One region of the Streptomyces sp. NPDC031426 genome, then DNA from elsewhere that is predicted to be linked to it. Evidence: riboswitches for the same ligand, from Rfam matches in the RefSeq annotation. Region 1 holds a riboswitch; the other holds the start of a gene.
What was found. Region 1 has a riboswitch for S-adenosylmethionine ahead of ACZ5NH_RS08360 (aminotransferase class V-fold PLP-dependent enzyme). Riboswitches for the same ligand answer to the same signal wherever they lie in the genome.
Positions count from the first base shown of each region.

Region 2: another riboswitch for S-adenosylmethionine. It lies ahead of thrC (threonine synthase); the one in region 1 lies ahead of ACZ5NH_RS08360 (aminotransferase class V-fold PLP-dependent enzyme).

Region 1 covers NZ_JBVIJE010000004.1:36,198-42,784, reverse strand. The annotation lists gene qcrA (cytochrome bc1 complex Rieske iron-sulfur subunit) at 1-458, shown strand, start outside; gene qcrB (cytochrome bc1 complex cytochrome b subunit) at 455-2,092, shown strand; gene trpD (anthranilate phosphoribosyltransferase) at 2,211-3,275, shown strand; SAM riboswitch class IV at 3,351-3,467, shown strand; gene ACZ5NH_RS08360 (aminotransferase class V-fold PLP-dependent enzyme) at 3,626-4,987, shown strand; gene ACZ5NH_RS08355 (Lrp/AsnC family transcriptional regulator) at 5,011-5,292, opposite strand; gene ACZ5NH_RS08350 (rhomboid family intramembrane serine protease) at 5,289-6,083, opposite strand; gene ACZ5NH_RS08345 (hypothetical protein) at 6,239-6,478, shown strand; gene ACZ5NH_RS08340 (NYN domain-containing protein) at 6,522-6,587, shown strand, end outside.
Region 2 covers NZ_JBVIJE010000014.1:35,693-42,279, forward strand. The annotation lists gene ACZ5NH_RS27215 (alpha,alpha-trehalose-phosphate synthase (UDP-forming)) at 1-1,092, opposite strand, end outside; gene ACZ5NH_RS27220 (glucosyl-3-phosphoglycerate synthase) at 1,165-2,109, opposite strand; SAM riboswitch class I at 2,242-2,382, shown strand; gene thrC (threonine synthase) at 2,400-3,683, shown strand; gene ACZ5NH_RS27230 (MoaD/ThiS family protein) at 3,680-3,955, shown strand; gene ACZ5NH_RS27235 (cold-shock protein) at 4,388-4,594, shown strand; gene groL (chaperonin GroEL) at 4,979-6,587, shown strand, end outside.

The sequences.
Region 1 (6,587 bases):
AGGGCAAGCGCCTGATCAACATGAACACGGGCCAGCCGCTGCGCCCCGAGGACGTCGCCGTCGGCTCCCTCACCTTCGCCAAGCCCGACGGGCTGGAGGAGACGGACGAGGAGTTCCAGACGGAGATCGCCAAGGCCGCGCTGATGATCGTCCGGCTGCAGCCCGGCAACATCAAGGACAAGCGCGAGCTCGACTGGTCGCACGAGGGCATCGTCGCGTTCTCCAAGATCTGCACCCACGTCGGCTGCCCGATCTCGCTGTACGAGCAGCAGACGCACCACGTGCTGTGCCCGTGCCACCAGTCCACCTTCGACCTCTCCGACGGTGCCCGAGTGATCTTCGGCCCCGCCGGCCACGCCCTGCCGCAGCTGCGCATCGGTGTGGACAGTGAGGGTTACCTCCAGGCGCTCGGCGACTTCGAGGAGCCCGTCGGTCCTGCATTCTGGGAGCGCGGATGAGTACTGCAGCGAACGAGACGCCCCGCTCTCGCGGGAAGGCACCGGCCGGCGAGCGTGTCGCCGACTGGGCCGACGGCCGGCTCGGGATCTACTCCCTGGCCAAGGCCAACATGCGCAAGATCTTCCCCGACCACTGGTCGTTCATGTTGGGCGAAGTGTGCCTGTACAGCTTCATCATCATCATCCTCACGGGTGTGTATCTGACGCTGTTCTTCCACCCGTCGATGAACGAGGTGGAGTACCACGGCAGCTATGTCCCGCTGCAGGGACAGCTGATGTCCGAGGCCTTCAACTCGACCCTGCACATCTCCTTCGACGTGCGCGGTGGTCTGCTCATCCGGCAGATCCACCACTGGGCCGCGCTGATCTTCCTCGCCGGCATGTTCGTGCACATGATGCGCGTGTTCTTCACCGGCGCGTTCCGCAAGCCGCGTGAGATCAACTGGCTGTTCGGCTTCCTGCTGTTCGTCCTGGGCATGTTCACCGGCTTCACCGGTTACTCGCTCCCGGACGACCTGCTCTCCGGCACCGGTGTCCGCTTCATGGAGGGCGCGGTCCTGTCCGTGCCGATCGTCGGCACGTACCTGTCGTTCTTCCTCTTCGGCGGTCAGTTCCCCGGTCACGACTTCGTCGCCCGGTTCTACTCGATCCACATCCTGCTGCTGCCGGGCATCATGCTCGGCCTGGTGGTGGGCCACCTGATCCTGGTCTTCTACCACAAGCACACGCAGTTCGCGGGTCCCGGGAAGTCCGAGAAGAACGTCGTCGGCATGCCGCTGCTGCCGGTGTACATGGCCAAGGCCGGAGGCTTCTTCTTCCTGGTCTTCGGTGTCATCGCGGCCATCGCCGCGGTCGCCCAGATCAACCCGATCTGGGCCATGGGCCCCTACCGTCCGGACCAGGTGTCCACCGGCGCCCAGCCCGACTGGTACATGGGCTTCTCCGAGGGCCTGATCCGCTTCATGCCGGGCTGGGAGATCAACTTCTGGGGTCACACGCTCGTCCTGGGCGTGTTCATCCCGCTGATGATCTTCCCGCTGGTCCTCGTGGCGATCGCCGTCTACCCGTTCATCGAGTCCTGGGTCACCGGCGACAAGCGCGAGCACCACATCCTGGACCGCCCGCGCAACGCCCCGACGCGCACCGGTCTCGGTGTCGCCTGGATGACGCTGTACCTGACGCTGCTGGTCGGCGGCGGCAACGACCTGTGGGCCACGCACTTCCACCTGTCGATCAACGCCGTGACCTGGTTCGTCCGGATCGCCTTCTTCGTCGGCCCGGTCTTCGCGTTCCTCGTCACCAAGCGGATCTGCCTGGGTCTGCAGCGCCGCGACCGCGACAAGGTGCTGCACGGTCGCGAGACCGGCATCATCAAGCGGCTGCCGCACGGTGAGTTCATCGAGGTGCACGAGCCGCTCAGCCAGGAGCAGCTGCACACCCTCACGGCCCACCACCAGTACGAGCCGGCCGAGATCGGCCCGACGGTCGACGAGAACGGTGTCGAGCGCAAGGTGCCGGCCTCGGAGAAGCTCCGGGTGCGGCTGTCCAGCGCCTACTACGGCGAGGACAACCAGATCCCGAAGCCGACCGTCGATGAGTACAAGGAGATCACGAGCGGCCACGGCCACCACTGATCCCCGCGTCGCCACGCCACGCTGAAGGGCCCCGTCCGGCTTACGGACGGGGCCCTTCGCCGTGCCCGGGGGTGGATAGGCTGGGCTCACACTGTTCTTACGACACCAGGAGCGGCTGATGAGCGCTGTGACCCCCGCTGGAGGCGACACCGCGGCGGGCCGTTCCTGGCCCGAGGTACTGAACGCCCTGCTGGAGGGCCGGGACCAGAGCGCGGACGCCACGGCATGGGCGATGGACCGGATCATGCGCGGGGAGGCGACGGACGCGCAGATCGCGGGATTCGCCGTGGCCCTGCGCGCCAAGGGCGAGACGGTGGAGGAGATCACCGGGCTCGTCCGCGCGATGTACGCGCACGCGAACGTCATCGAGGTGCCGGGGGAGACCGTCGACATCGTCGGCACCGGTGGTGACGGTGCCAAGACGGTGAACATCTCCACGATGTCCTCGATCGTCGTCGCCGGCACCGGCGCGAAGGTCGTCAAGCACGGCAACCGTGCCGCGTCCTCGGCGTCGGGCGCGTCGGACGTGCTGGAGAAGCTGGGCGTCAATCTGAACCTCCCGCTGGAACGGGTCTCGCAGGTCGCGGAGGAGGCCGGGATCACGTTCTGCTTCGCGGTGAAGTTCCACCCGGCGCTGCGCCATGTGGCCGCCGCCCGTGGCCAGTTGGGCATCCGTACGACCTTCAATGTCCTCGGTCCGCTGACCAACCCGGCGAAGGTCCGCGCCCAGGCCGTCGGCGTGGCGGATCTGCGGATGGCCCCGATCGTGGCCGGTGTCCTCGCCGAGCGCGGCAACTCCTCCCTGGTCTTCCGCGGCGACGACGGCCTGGACGAGCTGACCACGACCGCCACCTCGCGGGTGTGGGTCGTCCGGGACGGCAAGGTCACCGAGGAGACCTTCGACCCGAGGGACGTCGGCATCGACCTCGTCCCCGTGGAGGCCCTGCGCGGCGCGGACGCGTCGTACAACGCGGAGGTCGCCCGCCGTCTGCTCGACGGTGAGACAGGGGCCGTGCGGGACGCGGTGCTGCTGAACTCCGCGGCGGCCCTCGTGGCCCTGCACCCGACGGACGCCCCGCTCGCCGACCAGCTGCGGGCCGGCATGGCCAAGGCGGCGGAGTCGATCGACTCGGGCGCGGCGAAGCGGACGCTGGAGCGGTGGGTGGCGGCGAGCAACGCCTAGCGGTCACCGACGGTCGTCCCGCGATCCGGACTCGGGTTGCGGGACGACGATCATTTCCCGTACGTTCCTGTACCAGGTCATGAGTGACAGCCATTCGGCCCCGGCCGGCTGTCCGGCAACCCTCCGTCCGTGGCGGGGTGCCCCGGGTGAGGACCAGGCCGTAGGCAGCGAGGTCTACGGCAAGCGCGGACCCCTCGCGCGCTGCTGAGCGCGGGACCAGGGGTCCTGGTCATCGAGGGAGCCTTCCGTGAGCAAGCGAATGCGATAGGGCCGCCGAGCCCCGCCTCCGCATCCCCTTTTCTCTTCTTCCCGTACGTCGTCTTCGGCGTACGTTCTCACGGGAGTTCCCCATGTCCGTCTTCACCGCTGCCGCCGACCAGTCCGTTTGTTCCCCGCTGCCCGTTCTGGGCCGGGATGTCACCGTCCCGCTCGTCACCGGCGGCGAGGTCACCTACGCGGCCCTCGACTACGCGGCCAGCGCCCCCGCCCTCCAGCGCGTCTGGGACGACGTGGCCGCCTACGCGCCGTACTACGGCAGCGTCCACCGGGGCGCCGGCTATCTCTCCCAGCTCTCCACCGACCTGTTCGAGAACGCCCGCAGGACGGTCGCCGGGTTCCTGGACTGCCGCCCCGACGACCAGCTGGTCTTCACCCGCTCCACCACCGACTCCCTGAACCTCCTGGCCCGCGCCCTCCCGGCCGACTGCCAGGTCTTCGTCTTCGAGACCGAGCACCACGCCTCCCTGCTGCCCTGGCAGGACGCCCAGGTCAGCTACCTCGACGCCCCGCGCACCCCGCAGCAGGCCGTCACGACCCTGGAGCGCGCCCTCGCCGGCCGCGACCCGCACGGCCCGGCCCTGGTCTGCGTCACCGGCGCCTCGAACGTCACCGGCGAGCTGTGGCCCGTACGGGAGCTGGCGGCAGCCGCCCACGCGCACGGCGCCCGGATCGTCCTGGACGCCGCCCAGCTGGCCCCGCACCACCCCGTGTCCGTCCGGGACCTGGACGTCGACTGGGTCGCCTTCTCGGGCCACAAGCTGTACGCCCCCTTCGGCTCCGGTGTCCTGGCCGGCCGCGCCGACTGGCTGCGCGCGGCCGAGCCCTACCTCGCGGGCGGGGGCGCCAGCCGCAAGGTGGCCCGGCGCCGGGACGGCGGCGTGGACGTGGAGTGGCACGAGAGTGCCGCCCGGCACGAAGCGGGGTCACCCAATGTGATCGGTGCCTACTCCATCGCGTCGGCCTGCAAGGCGCTCACCGAGGCCGGCTGGGACGGCCTGGTCGCGCGCGAGCAGCACCTGATCGCCAGGGTCCGTGCGGGCCTGGCCGAGGTCCCGCAGGTGAAGGTGCTGTCCCTGTTCGGCGACGACGCCCCGCGCGTCGGCGTGATCTCCTTCGTCGTCGAGGGCTGGAACAGCTCCCACTTCGCCGCGGCCCTGTCCGCCGAGTACGGCATCGGCGTCCGCGACGGCCTGTTCTGCGCCCACCCCCTGGTCCGCACCCTTCTCGGCAGCGACCCCCAGACCCAGGGCGAGTGCGGCGCCCCCGAGGCCGCGCCGGGCGAGAAGTCACTCAACGCCATCCGCGTGAGCTTCGGCGCGGGCACCCCCGACGAGCACGTCGACCGCTTCGTCACGGCGGTCCGGGAACTCGTGACCGAGGGCGCGAAGTGGACGTACCGGACCGAGGACGGCCGCTGCGTACCGGCGGTGTGATCAGCGGCTGAGCGGCCCAGCCCCTAGTTGTCCAGGCCGATCGAGAACGCCGCTTCCAGGTCGTGCGTCGAGTAGGTGCGGAACGCCACATGCGTGTCCGTGCCCTCGACGCCGGGGATCTTGCTGATCCGGCCGGGGATGACATCGGCGAGATCATCGTGCTGCCGCACCCGGACCATCGCGATCAAGTCGTACGTGCCGGTGACGGAGAAGACCTCGCTCACCGACTCCAGCGAAGCGATCTGCTCCGCGATCTCGGGGATCCGGTCCACGCTGGTCTTGATGAGGACGATCGCGGTGATCACGGCTGGTTCTCTCCCTCGGGTGCCGGAGCTGGGGCGCACTTCACTCTAGCCGCCCGCCCGTCTCCCACCACCGCCCTTCCCAGGCCGCCCTTCGGGCCCTTCCTTCTTCCGTAACGCACCCACGCGTAGCCGAAGCCCAGACCGAAGCCCACGAGGTGGGCCAGATACGCCACCCCGGGCCCGCCCGAGCTCTGCTCCGCCGCCGCCCACTGCAGCGCCGCCCAGAACGGCAGCACGATCCACGCGGGAAACCGCAGTGGCAGGAAGAACAGAAAAGGCAGAAGACTGGTCACACGGGCGCGCGGGAACAGGTAGAGGAACGCTCCGAGGACCGCCGAGATCGCTCCGGACGCGCCCACCAGCGACTGCTCGGAGGTGGCGTTGGCGGCCGCGTAGCCGAGCAGGGCGAGATAGCCGCAGCCGACGTAGAAGAGGGTGAACGCGACCCGGCCCATCCGTTCCTCGGTCATCGCGCCGAAGACGAAGAGGAAGAGCATGTTGCCGAGCAGATGCACCCAGCTGCCGTGCACGAACAGGGCCGTGGCGGGGGTCAGGGCCTCGCGCACCGGTCTGGCGAACAGATCGGCCGGCACCACGCCCCAGCTCCGGAAGTACGCCCGCTGTGCGGCGAGCAGCCCGTCCCCGGAGCCGTACGCCGGGGTGAGCCCCGAGGCCGGGCCCAGGACGAAGAGCAGACAGCACAGGGCGATGAGGCCGTACGTCATGGGTGCTGATGTGCTCCGGACCGCTCTGAAGGCCCTGCCTGCCGCCGTGCTCCACGCGCTGATCATGAATACAGAGCATGACGTAACGGGACGCACGCTGACAGACCGCCTCGCCGCCTTGGACAGACCAGCGGCGGGTTGCCGCCAGGCCGTAGGGTTACGGCCACACGCGTCGGCCGGCGGCGCGGTGAGCGACTACGAGAAGGAAGCGGACAGCCACGATGACGGTTCCCCTGCCGACCGCCACCACCCGATGGCGCTGCACCCTGTGCGGCAACCTCACCCGGTTCGACGTGACGCGTTCCTCGAAGGTCGTCGAGTACGTCCACCTCGATCTGGCCGGCGAGCCGACCGTGGAGGAGCGCGAGGTGGTCAGTGAGACCATCGAGTCGGTGCGGTGCCGCTGGTGCAACGCGGTGGACCAGGTGGAACTCGTGGACAGGCCGGGTGCCGGCTCCTGAGCGGAGCGGCCCCCGAAGAAGTCGAAGTAGTGGGGTGTGACGGATGGTGGAGACCGCAGGCGGGGGGCCGGACGACGGCACCGCTGAGGTGCTTGACCGTCCGCTGCCC
Region 2 (6,587 bases), on a different contig from region 1:
GTCGTCCTTGACGTGCAGCACGACCGGCGTCCAACCGGGGGTGCCATAGGCCGAGTTGATCTCCTCGGCCACCCGCTGGACCTCGGCGGTGTAGTCCCGGTACACGGCGAGGTCCTGCCGCGACGGATACGCGAACGCCAGATGCACCACCCGCTCCCGCCACTCGGGACGGTCCTCCAGCAACTGCCGGTACGCCAGCAGACCGCGCACGATGTTCTTGGACAGCTCGGTGCGGTCGACGCGCACGACGGTCCTGCGGCCTTCGCCGATCTCCGCGCGCAGCGCGGCCATCCGCTCGTCCACATCGGGCTCATGAGCCCGCTTGCGCAGGAAGTCGGCGTCCGCGCCGAGCCCGTGCACACCGACCCGCAGGGCCGGGGTACCGGGTCCCAGGACCGCGTGACAGCACTCCGTGAAGGCGTCCGCCCAGCGCCTGGTCAGGAACGCCGCCCGGTCCGCGCCCAGGATGCCGCGCAGCAGCTCGGCGGCGATGTCGTCGGGCAGCAGCCGGAAGTACTCCGGTGGCGCCCACGGGGTGTGCGAGAAATGGCCGATCCGCAGGTCGGGGCGCAGCTCGCGGAGCATCCCCGGCACCAGGCACAGGTGGTAGTCCTGCACCAGCACCGCCGCACCCTCGGCCGCCTCCTCGGCCAGCGCCTCGGCGAACGCCCGGTTGTAGGCCTCGTACGACGCCCACTGCCGCCGGAACTCCGTGTCGAAGACCGGCTCCAGCGGGGTCTGGTACAGCATGTGGTGCACGAACCACAGCACCGAGTTGGCGATGCCGTTGTAGGCGTCCGAGTGGACCTTCGCGTCGATGTCCAGCATCCGCACCCGCTGCCCGCCGGTGTCCTCGTCCGGCAGCGGCCCGCCGCCCGCGCGCCGTACGGCCTCCCGGTCCCCGTCGTCGAGCGCCGCGCACACCCACAGCGAGTCCGCGTCCGGTCCGATGGCCGACAGCCCCGAGACCAGCCCGCCGCCGCCCCGCTTGGCGGACAGCGAGCCGTTCTCGCCCACCGTGTACGAAACCGGGCCGCGGTTGGACGCGACCAGCACCTGAGCCTTCTCGGCAGCACCCTGCGTGGAAGCCATGGTCCTCAACCTAGCCCGGCCCGGAAACGCTCAAACGTACGGCCACGCCGGGTGTCGCGGCCGTATACGAACTCAGGCCACGCGGCGCTCGGCGTACTCGGCGATCTCCGCCATCGGCGGCCGTTCCTCGGTGTCCACCGAGTAGGTGCGCGGCTCGAAGCCGTCCTCGCCCCGCTCGAACTGGGTGAGGGAGGGGCGGATCAGATGGCCCCGGGCCAGCCTCAGCTGGGCCGTGCGGTAGATCGCCGCGGCCATCCGGCCCAGCGCCTGCCCGTCCTGGTGGCGGTGCTTGCGCACGCCCACGTCCACCTGCGCCAGGGCGTCGAGACCCACCAGGTGCAGGGCGTCCACCAGCATGCCCAGCTCCACGCCGTACCCGACCGGGAACGGCAGCTGTTCCAGCAGCGAGCGCCGGGCCGCGTACTCGCCGCCCAGCGGCTGCACGAATCCGGCCAGCTGCGGCCAGTGCATGTTCAGCAGCGGGCGGGCCATCAGCTCGGTGACCCGGCCGCCCTGGCCGGCCGTCCCGGCGAGCGGACGGTCGTACATCGCCTTGACCAGGTCCACGTCCGGCTCGGTGAGCAGCGGGCCGACGATCCCGGTGACGAAGTCGGGGGAGAACTCCTTCAGGTCCGCGTCGACGAAGCAGACGATGTCCCCGCTGGTCACCAGCAGCGAGCGCCACAGCACCTCGCCCTTTCCGGGGACGGCGGGGATGCGGGGCAGGATCTCGTCCCGGTGAACGACCCGGGCGCCCGCGGCGGCGGCGACCTCGGCGGTGCGGTCGGTGGAGCCGGAGTCGACCACCACGATCTCGTCGACGAGCGGGACCCGCTCCACGAGGTCGTGGCGGATGATCGCGACGATGTCGCCGACCGTCTCCTCCTCGTTGAGTGCGGGCAGCACGACGGACACCGACTGGCCCGTACGCTGCTTGGCGGCCAAGATCTTGTGCAGTGGGCGATCGGTCACGGACCAGGAGCGGGTGCTCAGCCAGCGCTCGACTTCTTCCAGCACGGTCGGCGGCTCCTCACTGTTGTCTCGCGGTTCGGACGACTCTCTCAACTGTCTTGGCCTTCGGTTACAGTCTTGAACAACGCTGATGACCATCGCATGTCGGGGGTCAGCCAGGCGCTCACAACCGCATACCGCTCATCCAGAGGGGCAGAGGGACACGGCCCGATGAAGCCCCGGCAACCCCCCTGAGCCGCACTCGTTCACGCGAGGCTCCCGGCCAGGGAAGGTGCCAAATCCGTCTCACGGCGAGGTGCGTCGTGAGGAAGATGAGGAGAAAGGGCCTCGCCTCCATGGCTGTGCAGACAGTTGCAAGCTCGACCGATTCCGCCGTCGACCTCGGCCCCGCCGCGGCCCTGAGCTGTCGCGAGTGCGGCCACCGCGTCTCGCTCGGCCCGGTGTTCGCCTGCGAGGAGTGTTTCGGCCCGCTGGAGATCGCCTACGACTTCTCCGCCTACGAGACCGAAGAGCTGCGCCGCCGTATCGAGTCCGGCCCCGCGAACATCTGGCGGTACGCGCCGCTGCTGCCGGTCCCGGCCGACGTCGCCGACAAGCCGAACCTGAACCCGGGCTGGACCAAGCTGGTCAAGGCCGACAACCTCGCGGCCGAACTCGGCGTCACCGGCGGCCTGTTCGTCAAGGACGACTCCGGCAACCCGACCCACTCCTTCAAGGACCGCGTGGTGGCCCAGGCCCTGGAGGCCGCGCGCGCCTTCGGCTTCACCACCCTGTCCTGCTCCTCCACCGGCAACCTCGCCGGTGCCGTCGGCGCCGCCGCCGCCCGGGCCGGCTTCCGCTCCTGTGTGTTCATCCCGCACGACCTGGAGCAGGGCAAGGTTGTCATGGCCGCGGTCTACGGCGGCGAGCTGGTCGGCATCGAGGGCAACTACGACGACGTGAACCGCTTCTGCTCCGAGCTGATCGGCGACCCGGCGGGCGAGGGCTGGGGCTTCGTCAACGTCAACCTGCGGCCGTACTACGCGGAGGGATCCAAGACCCTCGCGTACGAGATCTGCGAGCAGCTCGGCTGGCGGCTGCCCGACCAGATCGTGGTCCCGATCGCCTCCGGCTCCCAGCTCACGAAGATCGACAAGGGTCTGCAGGAGCTGATCAAGCTGGGTCTGGTCGAGGACAAGCCGTACAAGATCTTCGGTGCGCAGGCCGAGGGCTGCTCGCCGGTGTCGACCGCCTTCAAGGCCGGCCACGACGTCGTACGGCCCCAGAAGCCGAATACCATCGCCAAGTCCCTCGCCATCGGCAACCCGGCCGACGGGCCGTACGTCCTGGACATCGCGCGCCGCACCGGCGGTGCGGTGGAGGACGTGACGGACGCGGAAGTCGTCGACGCCATCAAGCTGCTGGCCCGCACGGAGGGCATCTTCGCGGAGACGGCGGGCGGTGTGACCGTCGGCGTCACCCGCAAGCTGCTCAAGGACGGCGTCCTGGACCCGACGAAGACCACGGTGGTCCTCAACACCGGCGACGGCCTGAAGACCCTTGACGCGGTGGCCGGTACCGGCCTCACCGCCACCATCCGACCGACCCTGGACTCCTTCCGAGAGGCTGGCCTCGCATGAGCGTGACCGTTCGCATCCCCACCATCCTGCGCACCTACACGGGCGGGCAGGCCGAAGTGGCCGCCGAGGGCGCCACCCTCGCCGAGGTCATCGCCGACCTGGAGAAGAACCACACCGGCATCGCCGCGCGCGTGCTGGACGACCAGGGCAAGCTGCGCCGGTTCGTGAACGTCTACGTCAACGACGACGACGTGCGCTTCGAGCAGGGCCTGGAGACCGCGACCCCGGACGGCGCCGGCGTCTCCATCATTCCGGCCGTCGCCGGTGGCTGATCGTTACCTTGGGTAACTTCAGTTACGCATTGTTCATCGAATTGCCCCCTCCGTGAGAGAAGCGGAGGGGGCAATTCTGCGTGATTGAGCGCGGTAGAGTTGGGGAACGCGCTCTCGACATGACCGGTCGGGAGCCCTGTATTCATGCCGGACGCCCGACAAGAAGTAGCCAAAGTGTGCGGGCTTTATGCGGCTTTTGTGGCGGTCTGTAGGGCCCGACTTGCCCTGAAGTCGGGTGAATTCACACCACATTCCGGACCGTTCCCGTCCAGAATTCTCGTCCGATTGACCTGTTGCAGACGGCAGTTGGACAGATACATTCAGCCGCGGTCGACGCGTTCCGGCGCACGCCCCCGACCGATGGGGGGTGAGGTCTGACCCGGGTCCGCGAAGTGTGGATCTGTGCAAGGGCCAGTAATAGGGGAGTTAGGCATGGCTCAGGGCACCGTCAAGTGGTTCAACGCGGAGAAGGGGTACGGCTTCATCGCGGTCGACGGTGGTGCGGATGTTTTCGTCCACTACAGCGCGATTCAGATGGACGGTTACCGCACCCTGGAAGAGGGGCAGCGGGTCGACTTCGAGATCTCGCAGGGCCAGAAGGGCCCGCAGGCGGACATGGTCCGGCTGGCGACCAGCTGAAGCACGCGTCGACTGTCAGCGACGTTCTTCGTTCATCTTCGCAGGGCCCGCACCTCGCTCGGGGTGTGGGCCCTGCGTCATGCCCGGGGTCCGGTGTTCGCGGGCGGCTGACGGGGGTGCCGTACCCCGTAGGGCGCTTGCGCCCACCCGTCGCCCGACCACCACCCCTCAACGAACCCGCTTCGCGGGTGCGCCTTGCACTCGTGCATGCCGAGTGCTAATCATTGGCGTTAGCACTCTGAAGGTGAGAGTGACAGTGAAGGACCGGGTCGGTGAGGCCCGCAGGCCAAGTGGGGCAAGGAACCACGCGGCCGGCGAGCCGTCCGTCGCGGGCGCGGGCGCGGTCCGAAGGAATCACCCCCAGTCCTGGAGGGACCACTTCACATGGCCAAGATCATCGCGTTCGACGAGGAGGCGCGGCGCGGCCTCGAGCGCGGCATGAACCAGCTCGCGGACGCCGTCAAGGTGACGCTCGGCCCCAAGGGCCGCAACGTCGTCCTCGAGAAGAAGTGGGGCGCCCCCACGATCACCAACGATGGCGTCTCCATCGCCAAGGAGATCGAGCTCGAGGACCCGTACGAGAAGATCGGCGCCGAGCTGGTCAAGGAAGTCGCCAAGAAGACGGACGACGTCGCCGGTGACGGTACGACCACCGCGACCGTGCTCGCCCAGGCCCTGGTCAAGGAGGGCCTGCGCAACGTCGCCGCCGGTGCCAACCCGATGGCGCTGAAGCGCGGTATCGAGAAGGCCGTCGAGGCCGTCTCCGCCGCCCTGCTGGAGCAGGCGAAGGACGTCGAGACCAAGGAGCAGATCGCCTCCACCGCGTCCATCTCCGCCGCCGACACCCAGATCGGCGAGCTGATCGCCGAGGCCATGGACAAGGTCGGCAAGGAAGGCGTCATCACCGTCGAGGAGAGCAACACCTTCGGTCTGGAGCTTGAGCTCACCGAGGGCATGCGCTTCGACAAGGGCTACATCTCCGCCTACTTCGCGACCGACATGGAGCGCATGGAGGCGTCGCTCGAGGACCCGTACATCCTCATCGCCAACTCCAAGATCGGCTCCGTCAAGGACCTGCTCCCGCTCCTGGAGAAGGTCATGCAGTCGGGCAAGCCGCTGCTGATCATCGCCGAGGACGTCGAGGGCGAGGCCCTGTCGACCCTGGTCGTCAACAAGATCCGCGGCACCTTCAAGTCCGTCGCCGTCAAGGCCCCGGGCTTCGGTGACCGCCGCAAGGCCATGCTCGGCGACATCGCCATCCTCACGGGCGGCGAGGTCATCTCCGAGGAGGTCGGCCTCAAGCTGGAGAACGCGACCCTGGACCTCCTGGGCCGCGCCCGCAAGGTCGTCATCACCAAGGACGAGACCACCATCGTCGACGGCGCCGGCTCCTCGGAGCAGGTCAACGGCCGCGTCAACCAGATCCGCGCCGAGATCGAGAACAGCGACTCGGACTACGACCGCGAGAAGCTCCAGGAGCGCCTGGCCAAGCTCGCGGGCGGCGTCGCGGTCATCAAGGCCGGTGCCGCCACCGAGGTGGAGCTCAAGGAGCGCAAGCACCGCATCGAGGACGCCGTCCGCAACGCGAAGGCGGCCGTCGAGGAGGGCATCGTCGCCGGTGGCGGCGTGGCCCTGCTGCAGGCCTCCCAGGTCTTCGAGAAGCTGGAGCTCGAGGGTGACGAGGCGACCGGCGCCAACGCCGTGCGCATCGCCCTGGAGGCCCCGCTGAAGCAGATCGCCGTCAACGCCGGCCTCGAGGGCGGTGTCGTGGTGGAGAAGGTGCGCAACCTGACCCCGGGCCACGGCCTGAACGCCGCGACCGGCGAGTACGTCGACCTGGTCGCCGAGGGCATCATCGACCCGGCGAAGGTGACCCGCTCTGCTCTGCAGAACGCCGCCTCCATCGCCGCGCTGTTCCTCACCACCGAGGCCGTCATCGCCGACAAGCCGGAGAAGGCCGCCGCGCCGGCCGGCGGCGGCATGCCGGGCGGTG